Regions from separate parts of the Desemzia sp. FAM 23990 genome, predicted to be linked through region 2. Evidence: riboswitches for the same ligand, from Rfam matches in the RefSeq annotation. Region 2 holds a riboswitch; each other region holds the start of a gene.
The links. Region 2 has a riboswitch for thiamine pyrophosphate ahead of ACEN4I_RS06675 (YkoF family thiamine/hydroxymethylpyrimidine-binding protein). Riboswitches for the same ligand answer to the same signal wherever they lie in the genome.

Region 1 (6,459 bases), on a different contig from region 2:
AGTAATCGACCCATGACTTCTGCTTTACGGCACTATAGATTCCTAAAGGTATCGCCACCAGATAAGCCGTTAAGAGCGAAACTCCCATTAGCAACACCGTTGGTCCGATTCTTTCTAAAAGGATATTGGCTACCGGCTGCCGAGTCGCAAAAGATATTCCTAAATCTCCACGAAGTAGATTCTTCACCCAATTGGCATACCGAATCAACAACGGCTTATTCAACCCTAAACTTTCACGAACCTGATTGATTTGTGCTTCTGTTGCATCTTGTCCCACATATAAGGTTGCGGGATCACCTGGTGAAAGATTGATAATCATGTAAGACAGAAAAGTGATAAAGAACAATACAATAAATCCAATCATAAAACGTTTTAGTAAATACTTTTTCATCCGACACCTCCGAAAGTTAGTTAGTCACCTTTATTCTTAGCTGCGTTACATAACCCGTATAGTTCCTCCTCTCTTAAAAAATAAAAAGCCCTTCGCAATGAAGGGCTTAAATCTCGTTAAGCCCTCGTAAAACGCAAATGAGGACTCAACTAATTGAATAGTTAGAATCCTGGGCTAAATCAATAAAATTAATAAGACAGTATGAGTGTTACATGTTGGGCACACAGATTCATTTTTTTGCTGCATCATTCGTAACACTCCTTGTCTTTTATTAAAGTAAACCTACTTTAACCGTATTAAATGAGAAAGTCAACCAATAAAACTAATCTAACTCACATTTTTATATCCGTGTTCTAATAGTTATCGCTTTCATTAGTAAGGAACCAATCTTTCTTTTGCATCAAACAGTTGCTTGTTTTTTAGAAGAAAATATAATGTATAACGAAATTTAGGAGAGAATGAACGGACAGAATTTTTTTTAGGTAGAGGTGTGCATCGAACATTTAATACATAAAATGTATTTTTATTCTACAGAAAAGGCCCTGAAAACAATTATTTGCTGAACCTTTTACTTATATAAGCTAAAAAATTCTACTCTTTCTCTATTTTTCTGAATGATTCCTGCGTTTTCAGCCATATTTTTTCTGATGTTTTTTCTTCATCTGGAGATAATCCGCATCTTCTCTGACGGTTTTCCATTTCTCCTCAAATATTGCAGCTGACTCTGCTTTTTCTTCGTCAATCGTTCTTTCTTTTATTTCGCCATCTTCATTGTATTTCCTTCCACCTTTATAATTTGCGTAACGCCTTGATCGTGTATATCCCATCTGAAGAAATTTTCTGGCCATGTCCATTCCAACAAAATCCTCAGCTTTTTTATAATCTAAGTACATCTGGTAAATTTTTTCAGACGATTCTTTAGCGAGTTTGGGAGTCTTAAACCGCCACTGCGGAAGTATCTCGCTCTTGTAAGGCTCTACCAGCAGCACACCTTGCTCTCCTCTTCCCACTCTATACAATTCTGGCTGCTCGCGAAAGTTTATATGATCGAAGTCAAGATCGTAGTCGAAAACCATTTTCATCACCTCTTGAATTTTTTACTGCCTCTGATTAAAGGTTTCATCATAGCAAACATTACTCTACTTGTTCATTCTAATCAATTAACTTGTCTATTCGTTTAGAAACGGAGACAATAAAACGCAAGTATCTTCTATTCATTTGAACTGGATTTAGATTATTTAATCAGAATCAAATAAAAAAAAGACAGGTCTATCAAAAGTTTAAAACTTTTGATAGACCTGTCTTTTTTCGTGTTATGCCGGCTGCAGGATTTGAACCTGTGACCTCCGCGTTACGAGTGCGATGCTCTACCAACTGAGCTAAGCCGGCGAACGGTATAATTATTAAACTTGGTTAGGATGACCCGTACGGGATTCGAACCCGTGTTACCGCCGTGAAAGGGCAGTGTCTTAACCGCTTGACCAACGGGCCTGATAAGCATTTGAGTGATAAGCACAAAATGAATTATATAAAATATTTTCTATAATGTAAAGAGAATAAAGCCTTTTTTGCATCTTTTTTAATTTTTTTTTAATAGTTATTCATTACTGCTTTGTTTTTTGAATGTTTAACACAAAAACTCTAAAATCGATCTCGTTTTAGACTATTACTAAAAAGATCGATTTTAGAGCCTAGCTCATCTTTATTTCGCTATAATATCTTGATATTTATCAGATTTCCGTTCAAATAAACTTACTACATACGGACACACAGCAACCATTTTTTTACCTTCTGTTTCCATTTCTTGGACTGTACGATCTACTAATTGTTCAGCAACGCCTTGCCCTCTTAAACTTGGGTCAACAAATGTATGATCAACCAGTACTTTATCTTCACCGGAAGGTATATAGGTAATTTCTGCAATCATTTTTCCACTTTCGTCATTTTTATAAAAGCGATTATCCCCTTTTTCAAACTCCATTGTTCTTCCCCCTTTCTTCAATCAATGTCATTTTAGCATTTCTTATTTACTGCTTCCAGTTTGTTCATCCTTTTAATCCTACTGCACAAGAAAAATATTTTTGCATCAGCTGCTTTTTTGCAACTTTTCTACTGTCTGTTTTAGGTCTTCACTGCCACAGATAGCAGATATGACGGACACCCCATCTGCTCCCGAAGCACGAATTCCAGCTGCATTTTCTTCCGTGATACCACCAATACCTACTATTGGAAAAGTACCAAACTGTTTTCGTATCGTACGTATGCAGTTCAATCCTACTGGGGAGGCAGCATCTTTTTTAGACTGTGTTGGATAGATTGGGCCAATTCCAACGTAATCTGCTCCATTAACTATAGCCTGTTCCATTTCTTCAACATTATGGACTGAAACACCTACAAGGTTTCCTTTTACTCTCTTCCGAAAGGCTGTCAAGGCTAAATCATCTTGTCCCACGTGTATACCATCAGCATTTAATTGTATAGCAAGCTCAACATCGTCATTGACAATAAAAGGTACTTGGTACATTGCACACAATCTTTGACATGCTTTGGCAAAATCTACATAGGCTGAACCAGTCAACGCTCCTTTTCCTTTCTCGCGTAACTGAAAACAGGTTATCCCTGCCTGCAAAGCTTCTTCGAGTGTTTTCAATGGGTCTTTTTTGCAATTCACTGTACCCATGACAAAATAAATAGTTAAAATACTTCTATCCATTTACTTCTACCTCACATATTCCTTGGTTGCATTTGTAAGCAAAGTGGTTCGTCGGCCCATGACCGTGACCAATATAAAGCGGTGTAGAAACAGCTAGTTGAATAAATTTTTTCGCTTCAACGATCGCTTCTTGCATGGATAGTCCTTTCGCTATATTGGCTGTTAAAGCAGCAGAAAATGTACAGCCTGTCCCATGTGTATCTTTTGTTTTCACACGATTGGTGGTCAATTGAAAAGACTGCTCGCAAGTGTATACTCTATCAATTGCCTGTTCTTCTTCTAAATGTCCACCTTTGATGACAACACATTGAATACCCATTCGCAACAGTTGTTGTGCTGCTTTTTCTATATCTTTCGTATTTTTAATACGAATACCTGTCAGCACTTCTGCTTCTGGGATGTTTGGGGTGCAAATGGTGGTATAGGGAAACAGCTTTTCTATTAAAGTTTTTGCTGCTGATTCTTGCAATAGCTTTGCTCCGCCTTTTGCAATCATCACCGGATCAACGATAAGCGGTATATTTTGTTTTTTTAGGATTTCAGCTACCCCATCAATTATTTCAACTGAAAACAACATCCCCGTTTTGATAGCTTTTACTGAAAAATCATCTAGTACAGTTTGGATCTGTTGTTGCACAAAATATGGCGGTACTTCATAAATATCATGTACACCCAGTGTATTTTGATCTGTTAATGCTGTAATGGCTGTGGTCCCAAATACCCCTAACTCTTGAAATGTTTTTAGATCTGCTTGAATCCCAGCTCCCCCGCCTGAATCTGATCCTGCAATCGTTAATGCAATCATTGTCCTGCCTCCGCTATCTTTTGCAGAGCATTCATAAATTGTACAGCGAATGTCCCCACTTCATTTCCACTCTGTTCAGCAGCTTGTTTATACGCTTGTAGAGTGGTAGCTAATTGATTGAATGAGGCTTCTTTTCCACTCGCAAGCGAAGCTGTACAAACAGCGCTTAATAAACACCCCATACCTGTAATACGTGTAGCAATTTCGTTGCCTCCAGACACGTATCGCTCTTCTTGACCATCCGTTAAATAATCGGTTTCTCCTGTGACGATGACTTGACAGCGATACTTCAAGGCAATTTCTCGCGCTACTTTGGAAACAGGCATCGCCCCTATGCCGCTGTCCACTCCTTTTTGATGCCATTCTTTACCTGCAATTGCGGCTAGTTCTCCTGCATTGCAGCGGATCAAATCAACCTGCATTCTTTTTAAAAGTTGTTGCACCACTTGTTTTCGATAGCTTGAAATACCGATTCCTACAGGATCCAGTACAACAGGAACTCCTAACTCATTTGCTTTTTTTCCAGCTACCAACATCGTTTGGATAGTGCGGTCATTTACGGTACCGATATTGATCAATACTCCTTGAGCAGCTGTCACGACATCAGCAACCTCATTCACTTCATCCGCCATAATAGGAGAAGCTCCGATAGCAAGTAATCCATTAGCCATAAAATTTGCCACCACATAATTAGTGATACAATGGACTAAAGGAGCTGTTTGTTTGACTCTTGATAACATTTATTACACCCTTTCCTTGGTTTCTCTAGCTTATTCAAATAGGCTGATCTCAATCCTCCTTTATAGAACGTGAGCACAAAAAAAGGCTCTACAAATATGCAGAAGCCAAAAAAGTGTATAAGAAACTCACTATTTGCTCCCTACGTCAGTATGAACTAACAGGTTCAAAGGGTCAGGTTTTACCTTCTCAACACGACTGTGTCCCCCCGCAATTAAGCGTTTTACAAAAGAAAAAGCTCCCCAAATAAAATTGGAGAGCTCAGTACGAATATAGTCGTTAGAATACATATGTACGATTGTGCTCCCTACGTTAGTGTTAACTAACAGGTTCAAAGGGTCAGGTTTTAACCTTCTCAACACGATTATGTCCCCCTGCAAAACATTTAATTACTTATAAGTTTACTATAGATAATAAATTTAATCAATCACTTTACTGTCTTTAATACACCGCTTATCGTTCTCTTTTAAAGTATAAAAGCCTCATTATTTGTGGTCTTAAGATAGCAGTGTTAAAGTAATCATAACTAGAGAACCAATCAGAGAGAGGAGTACCTTTTTATGAAAACTATCGCGATTAAAGAATTTGGGTCAGCTGATCAATTAAGAGAGATGGAAATGGAGAAGCCTTCTATCAAAGATGATCAGGTATTAATTGAAGTTCATGCTTTCTCCATTAACCCCGTTGATTGCAAAAGACGTTCCGGTAAAATGGGCGGCAAACTTCCTATGGTGCTTGGTGGTGATGTCGCTGGTATCGTAAGTGAAATTGGTACAAATGTCACGAATGTAAAGCCAGGTGATCGTGTATTTGCTAATGCATCCAAAACTTACGCTGAATATGCCCGATCTCGCGCCGAAGTAACGATTAAAATCCCTGATAAACTCTCTTTTGTGGAAGCAGCTGCAATTCCATTAGCTGGACAAACCGCTTGGGAAGCTTTAATAGATAAAGGACAATTAAGGGATAATGAAAAAGTCTTGATTCACGCAGGGGCTGGCGGAGTAGGCTCATTGGCTATACAAATTGCTAAACATTACAAAGCTTACGTTATTTCGACAGCCAGTGAGAAAAACAAAGCATTCCTTACTTCTCTAGGCGTGGACTATTTCATTGATTACAACAAAGAGGATTTTGAAAAAGCAGTCAGTGATGTCGATCTCGTACTAGACCCTTTAGGAGGCAAAACTCAAGAAAAAAGTTTCACTGTTCTAAAAAAAGGCGGGCGCTTAGTTTCCTTAGTACAAGAACCGGATGAAACTACATTAAAAAAATTAGGGATGATAGGAATTATTTTCAGTATGACCCCCACAAGCGAACGCCTGCAAACCTTAGCTGATTTACTTACCAGTGGAAAAATCAAAGCCATAGTCAGTCAAACTTACCCTTTTACAGAAGAAGGGGTACGTAAAGCACATGAACAAAGTGAAACAGGTCATACAAGAGGAAAAATCGTGATTAAAGTAAAATAAACAAAAAGATGGAGTCAAGAATTTTTCTTGACTCCATCTTTTTGTTTATTTTTATTGGTTCTCATCTAATAGATCTTTTTCAGAATCATAATCTAAATCGTTGAGAGTTTCATCCAACTTATCTGCAGGAATCGTTTGATCTTCATTAGGTTCTGCTGATGTCCCATGAACGTTTCCATGCGGAGCTTCCATTTCGTCAGAATATTTTTCTTTTAAGTCCTGAGCTTTCTCTTCGCCGACCTCTTTCCATTCCTGTGCTTTTTCTACTCCTACTTCTTTCCATTCTTGCCCTTTTTCCATTCCAGTATCTTTAACGTCGGTAAATTTATCCTTAATATCC
Region 2 (6,459 bases):
GGCCGGTAGGCCAGACACATGCATTAACGTTAGACGCGATGTTCTAGTGCCATTTTTTACAATAGAATAGTGCTCGTTTTTAGTCCCACATCCAGGATATCTTTCTGGGATATAGGATAACTGAGCATGATAAAACAACGAGCGTCGATCTTTATACATCTTTTCTTCAACGGTTTCTCCATCAAAATAAATATTTTTGTCTTTTAATTGCAGTGTATTTGCGATAAACTGTTGCATATGGACGTATCTCCTTTAATTTGGTTTGGCGATTAAATTATATCGGAGATACGTTCTTTTTTCATTACATACGAAAAAATACGGTTGGTGGAAAAATTATCCATCAACCGTATTTATTATAGAACCAAAAAAAATAAACTGTTATAACAAGGTTTTTGACTCATTTTTGAGAAACTATGAATTATTCAGGTTTAATTAAATTATAGGAGTCTGAGGTATACCAACCCGATTAACGTCATGAGTGGAAGCGTAATGAGAAAAACAACATCATACCACTTCACTTTAGTTTGAATGTAATGGGTCCGTTCTTCAGAAAAACCTTTTGCATGCATTGCCATTGCTAATGCATCAGACCAACGTATAGACCGAATGAGGAGTCCAATCATGGGTCTATAATCAAATTTCCTCAATTTAATTTGTCTAACTTGATAAGCTAGTTTTGCTTGTGAATAATTTTCCCTCATTGAAGGGATTAGATAAACAGATGCCAAAACACCATAAGATAGACTGTTCGATAACTTTCCTTGCTGAACCATACTAGCAATTAACTCATTTGGATAGATAGTCAATGCTGTTAATAAACCAAGTACTGCGAAAGAAAAGATACGTGTCCCTAATCGTAGCCCATTTAAAAATGTAGCATCTTCCACAACAAAACGTGTTGACTGCGCGGATAGACTAATGTCAGTACCGCCAGTATGACTAAACTGCCATCCTGTAATGAAGAAAGCAAATGATAAGAAAAGAGCTGGAAGAATGATTTTTAATGCTTGTCTTAATTGAACTCTTTTACTCGTAAATAGAAGTAAGAGAACAATCACACTTATAAACGTATTGAGGCGCCAGTCTGGTGAGAACATTAAGAGTAAACTGGTGACTAAAACAGTGACTAGTTTTATAAATGGGTTAATGCGATCGATCATAGGTCACCTCAATTAACTCTTGATTTTCTAATAGATAACCACGGTCAGCATAGTGCTTTACTAAGTCATGATCGTGACTGGTGAAGATGATGGACGTTCCATCTTGCCTAAGTTCATTTAAATTATTCATTATTTCAAGTGCATTTTGTTTATCTTGACCATAGGTTGGTTCATCAACGAGTAGCAGTCTCTGCCCTTTAATTAACATACAAAGCACTGCCAATCGGCGTTGTTGACCCTGACTTAAAAGCCATGGTGAAGTAGAAGCATGATTTTCTAAGTTATGGCGTTTCAAGAGGTTAGTGATTAATTTTTTAGTTTCTTCTTCAGTCTTTTCAGGATAAACAGCTTGCACGCCAATATTCAATTCATCAAAACATGAAGTTGTTAAAAATTGAAGAGAAGGATCTTGAAAAACAAGTCCAATGTGAGAAAGCCACTCTTTCCTATTCTTAGAATTAAACTTTAAATCTTTCATATGCATAGTCCCGTCAAAAGGATATTCCCCCAGAATCGTCTGAAAAATAGTTGATTTACCGGACCCACTTTTTCCTTCTAACGCAATCAATTCTCCAGGATAAATGTGCATGTTGCCGTTTTTTAATAAAATACGGTCAGGATGCCACGTTTTTTTCAGCCATTTTGTTTTATATTCTCCTAGTTCAATCGTCATATTTTCGATTTGAAAAATCGGCTCCAAGTTATTTGATACTTCTGCTTGTTGCAGAGGTTTTTCTAGTTCTGACAATAACCCTTCTTGTTCAAGAAGGAGATGATTGTTAGTAGAAAGTGGATCAAGTGAGATGTTTGTCTCTAGAAGTTGCCCCACTCGACTTAATACCATCATTCGGTCAACAAATTTCCACCTATCAAGACGGTGATCGATGACTAGAATGATTTTATTTTGTTTTTTTAGTTCTAAAATTGTTTCTTGAAGTTCATTTGCTTTTTGATCATCCAAGTTAGAAAATGGTTCATCTAATATATAGACGAGTGGATCAATGATTTCCAAACATGAAAAGTTTGCTCGCTGTAATTCTCCGCCAGACATGACATCAAAAGAACGTTCAAGCAATTCGGTAACACCTGTTTTCTTTGCGTGTTCTTTAACCATTTCATCCATTAATGAAGGATCAAAACCTTTGTTCTCTAAGCAAAAAATTAATTCTTGATAGAGATTTTCCATAGCAAATGCTAGTCGGGCATTCTGAAATGATGCAGATATATACCTCATAGATTCCTGATTGTCCATAGATAATAGGTCTTGTCCAGAAACAGAAATTGTGCCGGATTTTAATGTGCCGCCACTTTCAGGATAATATCCTGTTAGAACACCTGCTAGTGTACTTTTTCCTGATCCGCTTGCACCCGCTAGAAGCACAATTTCTCCAGGATTGATTGAAAAACTTATATCCAAAAAGTGTACGCTATCTTCTAGATTGAATTCTAATTGCTCAACAACAAGTCCATGATTATTTCCCTTTTTCATGACTGACACCATAAGATTTCAATAGCCCCGTATTGTCCAAAGCAATACAAATTTTATGCGCAATAAACCCAGTAAAAATAAGTGAACTTACTAAACGAATAACAAAGATAGCGATAACGATAGAAATTTCAAGTGAAGCATAATCGTTTCTGAATGCAGTCCAGATAAAACTGAAAATGGTAGCCAAAACGGCACCTACCATTGAATTTCTCATATTATAGCGACGGTATTTCGTAAACATATAAGGCAATTCAACACCTAAACCTTGAATAAAGGCACTGACTATAACAATGGGACCAAAAACATTTCCCAAAACAACTTCTATAACAGCAGCAAATATTTCAGTAATAATACCCACGCTTGGCCGTCTAAGAACGTAAAGAGCAACAACAGGTGCCATAAACCATATCCCGTAAAAAGGTTCATATCCTAAAATACCAATACCTGCTGGAGTGAGAGCAGTTGTTAGAGCAGCTCCTAAATACAATGCAATTAAATAAACAATTCCAAATGCGACAGAGATTAATCCCATAAAAATAAAGTCTCTTAATTTCAATGGCTCTTTATTCATAATGATTCCCCCTCAGGTAAGTTACAGAGTAAAGAGGCTTCTATAATATAATGGCTAACATCTTTGCCTGTTCTTTCTGCGACATATTCTAAATAATCAAAGACATCATGTACTTCACCTTTTAAGTAAGTCGTGTAATGGCCACTTCCAGCATAAACACCTCGGTCAATCCCATTGTTAACCACTTCTTCAATAAGTGACATATAGTTATCAGTGCCCATTGGATACAGCGAAAATTTACCAACAACTGGGAAGGATCTTTTGCGGCTGTTGCGGTCATTGATACGTCTATCATCATAATCAAGTGTGTAGTCTGCATCGTGATCTCCCGGGCAACCTTTCGAGATAGTCATATGAAGACTCATATGTACATCATCATGATATGCTTGAGAAAATACCGCTCGAACGCCGTCAAATACAGCCGATTCTCTACCACGGTAAACCGTTGAAGTGGGATCAGTTTCACTCCACACCATAGAAGTGTCTACATTTTCAAGTGAAGAGAGGATAATGTCGACAAAGTTATCAGACATCGGGGCTAAGTTGAATCTAATTCCGGCAATTCCTTCTTTTGAACCAGGAACACCTACTGCGCAACTGCCGTATGAGACATATTCTTTTTTTGACAAAATAAAAACTCCTTTTCCAGTTAATAATCCAGAAAAAGAGTATAGTAAAAATTATAATCTTCCTACGCAACAATAAAGTTGATCAGGTTCACGAATCTGCTTCTAGCACTCTCAGCCTCCTTTAAAAGGCTCTCCGGATTAAATAACTATTTAATTTTGTTAATTCAGTATACTTGAAAAGAAAATCGATGGCAAGCTAAACATTTTTATTATTTTAGAATTTATCGTTCGAACGTGATAATGTCCTAAGTAGGTCGAAGCATAAAATGTCCCAAAATGATAAAATAAAATCATGAAAAGGATAATACTAACGATGAATAAAGATAAGAAATATAAAGTAATAAAAGCTGTGGCAGAAAAAAGAAAGGAAAAAAAGAGAGCTTGTGTTGTGAACCACAAGAATCCCTTTTCCCTTTTTGCAACAAGTCCTTAAAAATTCAAATCATCATCTTCCTGTTTAGGATCTTTTTTAAACAGCAAAGACAATAAGTTTCCTATTAAAATGACCACTATCGCTGCAAAAATAAGTTTACCTAAGAAGAAAATCATTTTTATCACCTACTCGTTAGTATCAACAATTGCCTGACCCGTTTGTACTTCAACCCAACCATGTTCTAAACGTGCTTCTACTTCTTTTAACTTGATCAATTCTTCAGAAATGGATTCAGATAATTTTTTATTGGCTTCCGCCTCTGCTTCTGCTGCTTTTACTTTTTGGTAAGCTAAACTGTCTGCTTTTGTTTTGGCTGTATCGGCTTCCAAGAGAGCTTTTTCTTTTTCTTGACCCGCTTTGATGATCTCATCAATGGATTTTTGCGTTTCCGCATCAACATCTGGAACTCCAAAAGCAACGTCTTCTACCAAGAATCCTTTAGGTTCAACTGCTTTAGTGAAATCTTCTAAAATCGATTGCTGAACTTCTGTTGATTTTGATCCCGTTACATCCAACAAGCTATATCTAGCAACGACACTACGCGATGATTTCAGCAATTGTGCCTTCAACCAGTTTGCTTCAATATCTTCTACGCTGATGCTCCCAAATTCTTTAAACACATCAGAAACTTTTTTTGAATCTACTTTATAAGCATATGTAATCGATACATGGGTAGCTTTTCCATCTTCCGTAGCCAAATTCAACTTCTCTGCTTTAACCGTCTGTAAGCGAATAGGATACTGAGTTACTTTATCCAATCCGACAAATTTAACCCCTTGGCTTAGCGTTTGATCTCTCACTCCGCCGTTCATTGAATAACGAACCCCTACATAACCATTTTCGATTTTTTCAAAAAACACTAAAAATCCACCTACCAATAAGATAATGACTAAAAGACCAATCATTAACCCTTTGATTTTTTTGATGCTGTTCTTATCGTATATTTTTTCGTTCAATTCTATGTCCTCTTTTCTTTTTTTAACTAAATAATTTTCTTAATAACAAATACTTTTCCTTACTCTCTTACAACAAACCACCCCGTGTAACTATTTACTGCAATACACAAAAAGAAATACACAGGCTTTTCTGCTGTAAGCCTATGTATTCTTTTCGGCATACTTTTTCTTTTACGAGTTGACTCTATTTACCTTACTCTTCTCATAAAAAATCATCTTAATCATTATACCAAAGAAATGAAGAAAAACGGTGGATTCTTTAGATATCTAAGCTTAATTATAGCAATTAATTTAATTACCGCGATTCTGGAAAGCCATTTTTATACAAATCTAGTTCTTTCACAAGTGTTTGCTTCCTAAATCAGAATTAAAGGAATAATGTATATAGCCTTTGACATCTACATCACTCCCAATTCCTATTGGATTAATTTCATGCTCTTTGATCATAGAGTTGTTGAGACCTGAATTTTTTCAACTCTGCTGCTTAGAATCAAAAAAGCGGTTAAACTTAACATGCCTTGTACATTAGGCCTGTCTAGTTTGATTCCGCGACTTTTAAAAAGTTCTTCATCGTCTCCATCCCTCTCACTTGGATTCTTTTTAGATAAATCAAATAAAACGGATGAATTACATTAAAATCACTTAAAGGTATCTTTTTCAATATTCCTTTGTTGAGTTCCTCTTCAACAGCCCTCTGATAAATAAAACTGATCCCTAAATTTTTTTCGACTAATTTTTTAGTTGCGCCAATGCTCCCGATCATCATAACTTTCGAAAAGCTGTCTAAGTGGATCCCCTTACTTTTTATCGCTGTTTCGAAAATCAGCCGTGATCCTGATCCTTCTTCACGGACTAGAAGAGGTGTAGAAAATAAGTCGTTAATGCTTTGTTCTTGTTTCCATAAAGAACTTTTTTCTGAACAGACAGCGATAAACGGTTCTTCAACGATTTTCTGGAATTCAAATACAGACTGATTGAATTCTCCTTCTACGAACGCAAAATCAATTTTTCCATGTTCCATCAATTCGATCAAATGTTGGGTATTATCTGTTACCATCGAGATATCATGCGCTGGATACTGGTTCAAATACGACTCAATGAGTCCAGGCATCATGTATTCCCCAATCGTCAAGGAGGCTCCAAATACAAGGGTATTGTGCTCTACAGTAGAAGTTAATTGTTCTTGGACCTTAGCGATCTCTCTTTGGAGCAAATAAAGAT
Region 3 (6,459 bases), on a different contig from region 2:
GCTCTTTCCCTTTTCTTTTCCTCTGGCCATTTCAACAATTTCGGAACCAAAGTAATGTTTTCATAAACCGTCATATGCGGCATAAGTCCGATTTGTTGAATCACATAGCCGATTCCTCTACGCAGTTCAACTGCATCCTTCTTCATGATATCTTCCCCATCAATCAGAATTTGGCCTTTACTAGGTTCGATCATGCGATTGATCATCCGCATAGAAGTTGTTTTCCCACTCCCACTCGTTCCAATAAAAACAATAAACTCCCCATCATTAAAGGTTAAATTTATATTTTCTACTGCTTTTGTGCCGTCTTTATATATTTTAGATACATTCTTAAATTCGATCAATTTAGTCCACCTCTTTAGGTTTTATTTTTAATTGTACTTTATACAAGTGTTGCATAAATGGAAAGAAATTACAAATAATCTGCTCAAACACAAGTTTTCATAACATTTTCAAAATAAACTGCTTCATTTACAAGGATGCAAAAAAAGGAAGTAGTTGATTAACCTGCTTCCTTTTGATAGCCTTTACTTATTATAAAATCGGTGACAATAAACGTGAGAAACTTTGTTTGAATTTGACCCATGAAGATTGTTTTTCGATTAATTCCCTCGTAAATAAATAACTTTTTTCCATATCTTTAAAGAAATAAGCTTCTTGTTGCTTGGCTATTGCCGGGTCATACATGAAAGCATTTACTTCAAAATTCAGTTTAAAACTTCGGATATCAAAGTTGGCTGTACCCACTGAGCAGATTTCTCCGTCGATGACGATCGTTTTACTGTGCAGGAATCCATTATCATAGATGTACACTTCTGCTCCCGCATCTACCATTTGCGCTGCATACGATAACGTAGCTTGGTAAATAAAAGGATGGTCCGGCTTATTGGGAATCATAATTTTAACATCTATTCCCGACATAATAGCTATTTGCAACGTTTCAATCAGTGCATCATCTGGCACAAAATAAGGGGTTTGGATATAAACAGTTTTATCTGCCATACTGATCATTTTGATGTACCCTTTTTTTATTTGTTGGATCTCTGTATCTGGACCACTGGATACGATCTGCAGGTTGGTTTTCCCTTTTCGTTGGATATAAGGAAAATACCTCTCTTCATATTCTATTTTATTGGTAGGTACAGCTGCATTCCAGTCCATGATAAACCTACTTTGCAAGGCCAGCACTCCATTTCCGATTATTTTTAAATGAGTATCTCGCCAATAGCCGAATTTCTTGTCTTTGCCCAAGTATTCGTCTCCTACATTAAAGCCGCCGATATACCCGATTTTTCCATCGATAACGACAATTTTGCGATGATTTCGGAAGTTAATTCGAAAATTGATCAAGCCCAATTTTGATCCAAAAAAGGTCTCGACTTGTCCGCCTAATTCTTTTAATTTTTTAAATGAAGCCAGTTTCAAAGCGCGAGAGCCTAATGCATCGTAAATGACCAAGACTTCTACGCCTGCTGCTGCTCTATCTTCTAAAGCTTTCAACACCATATTTCCTATCTGATCATTATGAAATATGTAATAAATCATATGAATATGATTTTCTGCTTTGTAAATATCGCGAATCAGCGATTTAAATTTTTCTTTGCCGTCTGTAAACATTTCTACGACATTTCCTTTTGTTAACATGGATTCGCTGCTTTCCAAAAACAAACTGGTAATTTCTTTCGAATCCTCAGTGGACTGTTGGCTAGACAACAATTTTTCTTCTTCGATCAGCATTTGTTTCTGAGCTTCCACCAACTCTGGCATACCGATACTTTCTTGAGCTTGTATATCAAAAATCTTTTCTCTGGAGATCTTTTTGCCAATAAAAAAATAAATGATAAATCCTATACCCGGCAAAAAGTTTAATACCAGCAACCACGCCCAAGTAGCTGCAATATCTCTCTTTTCTCGAAACACTGTAACAGCTGCAAATACAGTATTGACCGTTAATAACAATGAAATAAAATAAAAAACGTAGTTCATTAAAGCTCACATCTCTTTCCAACATTCTTATTCTTCAAATAAAAACACTACTCATTGAACACATAGATATCGACTTGTCGTGTCATCACCTTAGCTATCATACTCTTTTTTTCTCATCAGCCATAGTAAGAAAGGACATTTTTTCTTTTATCCACTCTCCCAGCATCCGTTCCATAGCTGATTCGCCTTTTACAGGGTACATAGTTGCGGTTTTCTGCAATTCATTATAATATTCTATAGCTTTAGAGTAATTTCGTTGATGGAAAGCTTCATAAGCCATCATTAACCGTTTCTTATTCGGCAAATAAGTCGTCATTTTAATGTATTTCTGTAATTCATTGGTATAAAATTTCTTCACTATGAACGGGTCAGCATCTTGAATCAACTCTAAAAACAAGCGTTCACAAGTTAATTCATTCTTATATAACACTGACATTTCTTCTATATACGGATCAAAAGCTGTTAAGCATAGTCTCGCTTCTTCAAATTTCAACTGATCTATATACCAGTTATATTCCAATAAATACATGGCGACTTTTAAAGGATTGGAATAGTCTTTTTCTCCTTCTAATTGAAGAGTTGTTAGCGGAATATCTTTCACTCGTTTTCCTTGTGTCATCAAAGCATTTATTTTGAGTTGGGTGTAAAAAGCGTATTTATTTTTCTGATTTTTTAACAACAAATACAAATTGTAGCCATCATTTGGTATGCCTCCCATTTTCATCGGAATTCCATTGGTTGCTGCTGTAAACAAACCTGCCAATGCAAAAGCACTCCAAATTATCGTCAAGACAGGTGAAAAAAATACACCGTTAAAGATTAGCCCAAATAGTGCGATAGAAAGCACTGCATTCACTAAAACTCCGCCTAAATTATATAACACAAATGGAAAATCACCCTCGTTATATGCAGGAGGGGACATCAAACATTGCCCTCCTGTACCAGGTAAGTTCATTCGTTTTTGTTGGATACTTCCTTCTTCTTTGACAAATGTCAAGGAACCTATTCGGAAAGAAACATAAGCATAGCCGGTCATCAACCCAAATACCAAATGACCCATTTCATGAAGTAAAATATGTATCAAATAACTGATAAAAAAAGCTATGAACCCAATAAACAACAGACTTAAATTTAATTCAATTGCATCAGTTTCCAAAAATACTCCTGCAACAAAGCCAATTGTTAAACCGACAATTGCTGAACCTCCCATTACAAGAATCACGGTACTCCACTGGGATTTCTTTCTTTCACTTTTATTTTTTGTCATATGTGCTTCACTTCCTTATGGGTTGGTTGATGCAGTCTCCTAAAAAGGATAACATTACTTATTTAGTATGTACTAGTCGAAAAAAAAGTCAATCATAATTTTGACCGACAACCCTTTTTAGCTTCAAAAAAAGACGAGATAGTAATATCCCGTCCTTTGATCTTGTATTAAAGTGTTGCGGATGAAAATAATTGTGGGGCTGTTTTTTTGATCGCTATCAGTAAGATGCTGACTACGACCGCTGTGATTACTCCACTCAAAATCTGTGTCACGAAAGAATACAATAAAGCACTCATCCCTTCTGGTGCGTAGCTGCCCCAGAAATAATAACCTGCTACAAAATGCCAGAAGAACCGTGCCATCGTACCGGAAAATGTTCCCAGAACAATATACAGATTCAATTTAACCGTCTGATCGGTTTGACTGAGCGAATGGATTTTAGCAGCAAATAATCCTCCGAAACCTGCAAAGGCAAAGGCAATAAAATATTCAATAAATCCTTGTAAAGGACTTAGAATATAGGCATTACCAATTACAAAATGCAAGATCCCCCATAAAAAACCAGCATAAACTGCTGGAACAAAACCTCTCCTAAACGCATAAAGCGTGAGAGGCACCATCCCTAATGAAACTGTAAAAGACGGACCGATATTTGTTGGGATAAGCGATAATACAATGGCTAAAGCAGCTATAATCGTCCCTTCTATCCACACACCAAACTTTTTGTTGCGCATAAAAAAACCTCCTTTATAATTTGAACAATGCCAAACAACAAAGGAGGAGATCACTTGAGTAATTAGACTACATACTTTTGTGCTCTGTCACAATTCCTACGCTCGTGCTAACGAACAGGTTCGAAGGGTCAGAATCATCGATTCAATCTCAGCTTAAAAAAGCACCCCTTTGTGATGGACGTTCATTCAGTTTTTACCTATTCACTATACCGAATATTTCAACCCTTGTCAATACTGCTCTCCGGGTTGAAACGATTTGATTAGTCTAACTTTTTAGCTAATACAAATTCTATACTGTCCCCTATGTTGATCCGTTGTTGAGTATTTGAAAAACCTGATTGAATATACAGCATTTGACTGCTGATATTGTCTATAGAGACAGACAACACAATTTCGTTGATCATGGGATAATGATAGCGCACATAGTCGGGCAGCAGTTCTAAAGACTTTTTAGCATATCCTTCTCCTTGATAATTCAAATCAATCGAATGTGCTCTAAATAGAATTGCTTTTGGATTGTCTGTAAAAGTGGACACCCCTACTCCAAGTTGAAGGATAAAAAAACCAATCAATTCCTGCCCCTTTAAAATCAAAATCGGGTGTTTTTCAGTTTCATGCATACTCTCGGTTAAAGCATCCATTGGCTTAACAATATAAGAATTTGAATCAATGGCATAATTTTCTAATTTTGGAGCATCTTCTATAACCGCTTCTCTTAGAATTATCTTTTCCATAGCCCTTCACCTTGCCTTTTTCATTATTCTTTTTCAGTATAAGAATAACAGACAGGACTAATAAATGTCTCTTGAAACGTTCTTAATTTCTCTGATTTGCAATACTCTGATTACTTCAACCCATCCCACTCCAAATAAAATTCTTGCAAAAACTGTTCCATAAACTGGTGTCTGTTTTCAGCAAAAGATCTTCCTGTTTGAGTATTCATCGTGTCTTTCAACTTTAATAATTTTTCATAAAAATGCATGATCGCTGTATCTTCTCCAGATCGATACTCTTCGTAAGATACCCCTTCTCTCGGCATTTTAGAAGGATCATGAATCAACCGACCACGGGAACCCGAATAAGCCATTGTTCTGGCAATACCGATTGCTCCAATGGCATCTAACCGATCTGCATCTTGCACGAGTTTTCCCTCTATAGAAGTCATCTCTATTTTATTGGTTCCACCTTTATAGGACAAGTTCAGCACAATAAATAAAAGAGACTCTTTTTCGGCGTGGGTTAAAGATAGCTGATTCAACCAATCGGTTAATTTTTTTTCTCCTGCTTCAGGTGTCTCATTTAATTTTTCATCTGGGACATCATGCAGCAATGCAGCCATCTCACAAATAAAAGCATCTACTTCCCCGGGTTCTTCAGCTGCCATTTGCAAGGCTAGATTACGTACACGATGAATATGCCACCAATCATGTCCGGAAGCGTCTTTCTTCAATAACTGAAAGACAAACTGTTCTGTCTGCTTTAAAATCTCTTTTTGAAGGTCTGTTTTCATATTTTGTCCTCTCTAAACTTTTTGGGTTCTTCATCTTCTAGCGTTGGTAGAGAAATTTCCTCCAGCCTATGGGGTTGCTTATGGACCGCCATGGGACCGCCTTGAGCTGAAAACCACATCTCAAGACTTGCAAGCTTCAAACTTAGCGTAACGGCTAAAGCCTAACGCTAAGTAATTCCCATTGCTTCCTTTTCCATGGCTACAAGCAACCCCATAGTCCTCCATAAATTTCTAGGAATGAGCTTCTAAAAAGTTTAGAATTAATTTTTTTACTTACCAACGTCAAATATTGTAGAACCACTTTTTGAACGACCCATTAAGGGTTTTAAATAAGGCTAGGACAAATGTCCTAGCCTATGCCTTAATTTATCTTCTGCGTTTTGAATTGCTGACTTCCATAATGATCGGTAAGATAACCGGTCTTCTGCGTGTCTTATCGAACAAGAATTTGCTTAATGAGTCTCTGATGTCTTGCTTCAAAGCTCCCCATTCAAATTCATTTTGCTGTAAGTTCTCTTCAACGACTTTTTGGACCATTTCGCTGCTTTGTTCAATCAATTGCGTATTTTCTTTGACGTATACAAAACCACGAGTCATGACTTGTGGACCAGACGTAATTTCTTTTGTTTTACGATTAATTGTCACCACAGCGATCAGAATCCCATCTTGAGACAATAGCTTACGGTCACGCAAGACAATATTTCCAATATCCCCGATTCCAATACCGTCTACCATAGTATTCCCAGATTCTACTTGACCAGACATTGTCAAGCGGTTATGAGAATATTCCATGATATCTCCTTTGCCAGGAATAATGATATTTTTATATGAGATCCCTACTTCATGAGCCAAGTCAGCATGAGCTGCTAACATACGGTACTCTCCCGTTACAGGGATGAAGTACTTCGGTTGGATCAAGTTAATCATCAACTTCAGATCGTTCGGTGTAGCATGTCCAGAAG

Region 1: another riboswitch for thiamine pyrophosphate. It lies ahead of thiM (hydroxyethylthiazole kinase); the one in region 2 lies ahead of ACEN4I_RS06675 (YkoF family thiamine/hydroxymethylpyrimidine-binding protein).
Region 3: another riboswitch for thiamine pyrophosphate. It lies ahead of thiT (energy-coupled thiamine transporter ThiT); the one in region 2 lies ahead of ACEN4I_RS06675 (YkoF family thiamine/hydroxymethylpyrimidine-binding protein).

Annotation. Positions count from the first base shown of each region.
Region 1 is NZ_JBGQQW010000012.1:65,192-71,650, forward strand. Features, by position in the region: gene ACEN4I_RS06575 (ABC transporter permease) at 1-391, opposite strand, end outside; gene ACEN4I_RS06580 (DUF4385 domain-containing protein) at 1,021-1,467, opposite strand; tRNA gene ACEN4I_RS06585 (tRNA-Thr) at 1,708-1,780, opposite strand; tRNA gene ACEN4I_RS06590 (tRNA-Glu) at 1,811-1,882, opposite strand; gene ACEN4I_RS06595 (GNAT family N-acetyltransferase) at 2,094-2,372, opposite strand; gene thiE (thiamine phosphate synthase) at 2,478-3,104, opposite strand; gene thiD (bifunctional hydroxymethylpyrimidine kinase/phosphomethylpyrimidine kinase) at 3,097-3,909, opposite strand; gene thiM (hydroxyethylthiazole kinase) at 3,906-4,649, opposite strand; TPP riboswitch at 4,770-4,867, opposite strand; TPP riboswitch at 4,935-5,033, opposite strand; gene ACEN4I_RS06615 (NADP-dependent oxidoreductase) at 5,208-6,119, shown strand; gene ACEN4I_RS06620 (YtxH domain-containing protein) at 6,171-6,459, opposite strand, start outside.
Region 2 is NZ_JBGQQW010000013.1:3,839-10,297, reverse strand. Features, by position in the region: partial or broken gene ACEN4I_RS06695 (ISL3 family transposase) at 1-237, opposite strand, end outside; gene ACEN4I_RS06690 (energy-coupling factor transporter transmembrane component T family protein) at 438-1,160, opposite strand; gene ACEN4I_RS06685 (ABC transporter ATP-binding protein) at 1,144-2,649, opposite strand; gene ACEN4I_RS06680 (ECF transporter S component) at 2,633-3,220, opposite strand; gene ACEN4I_RS06675 (YkoF family thiamine/hydroxymethylpyrimidine-binding protein) at 3,217-3,753, opposite strand; gene ACEN4I_RS06670 (hypothetical protein) at 3,731-3,925, shown strand; TPP riboswitch at 3,892-3,995, opposite strand; gene ACEN4I_RS06665 (SPFH domain-containing protein) at 4,408-5,187, opposite strand; gene ACEN4I_RS06660 (LysR substrate-binding domain-containing protein) at 5,774-6,459, opposite strand, start outside.
Region 3 is NZ_JBGQQW010000004.1:38,051-44,509, reverse strand. Features, by position in the region: gene ACEN4I_RS02335 (betaine/proline/choline family ABC transporter ATP-binding protein) at 1-344, opposite strand, end outside; gene cls (cardiolipin synthase) at 535-1,986, opposite strand; gene ACEN4I_RS02325 (hypothetical protein) at 2,084-3,253, opposite strand; gene thiT (energy-coupled thiamine transporter ThiT) at 3,421-3,987, opposite strand; TPP riboswitch at 4,064-4,166, opposite strand; gene ACEN4I_RS02315 (GNAT family N-acetyltransferase) at 4,248-4,721, opposite strand; gene ACEN4I_RS02310 (HD domain-containing protein) at 4,832-5,497, opposite strand; gene ACEN4I_RS02305 (ribonuclease J) at 5,864-6,459, opposite strand, start outside.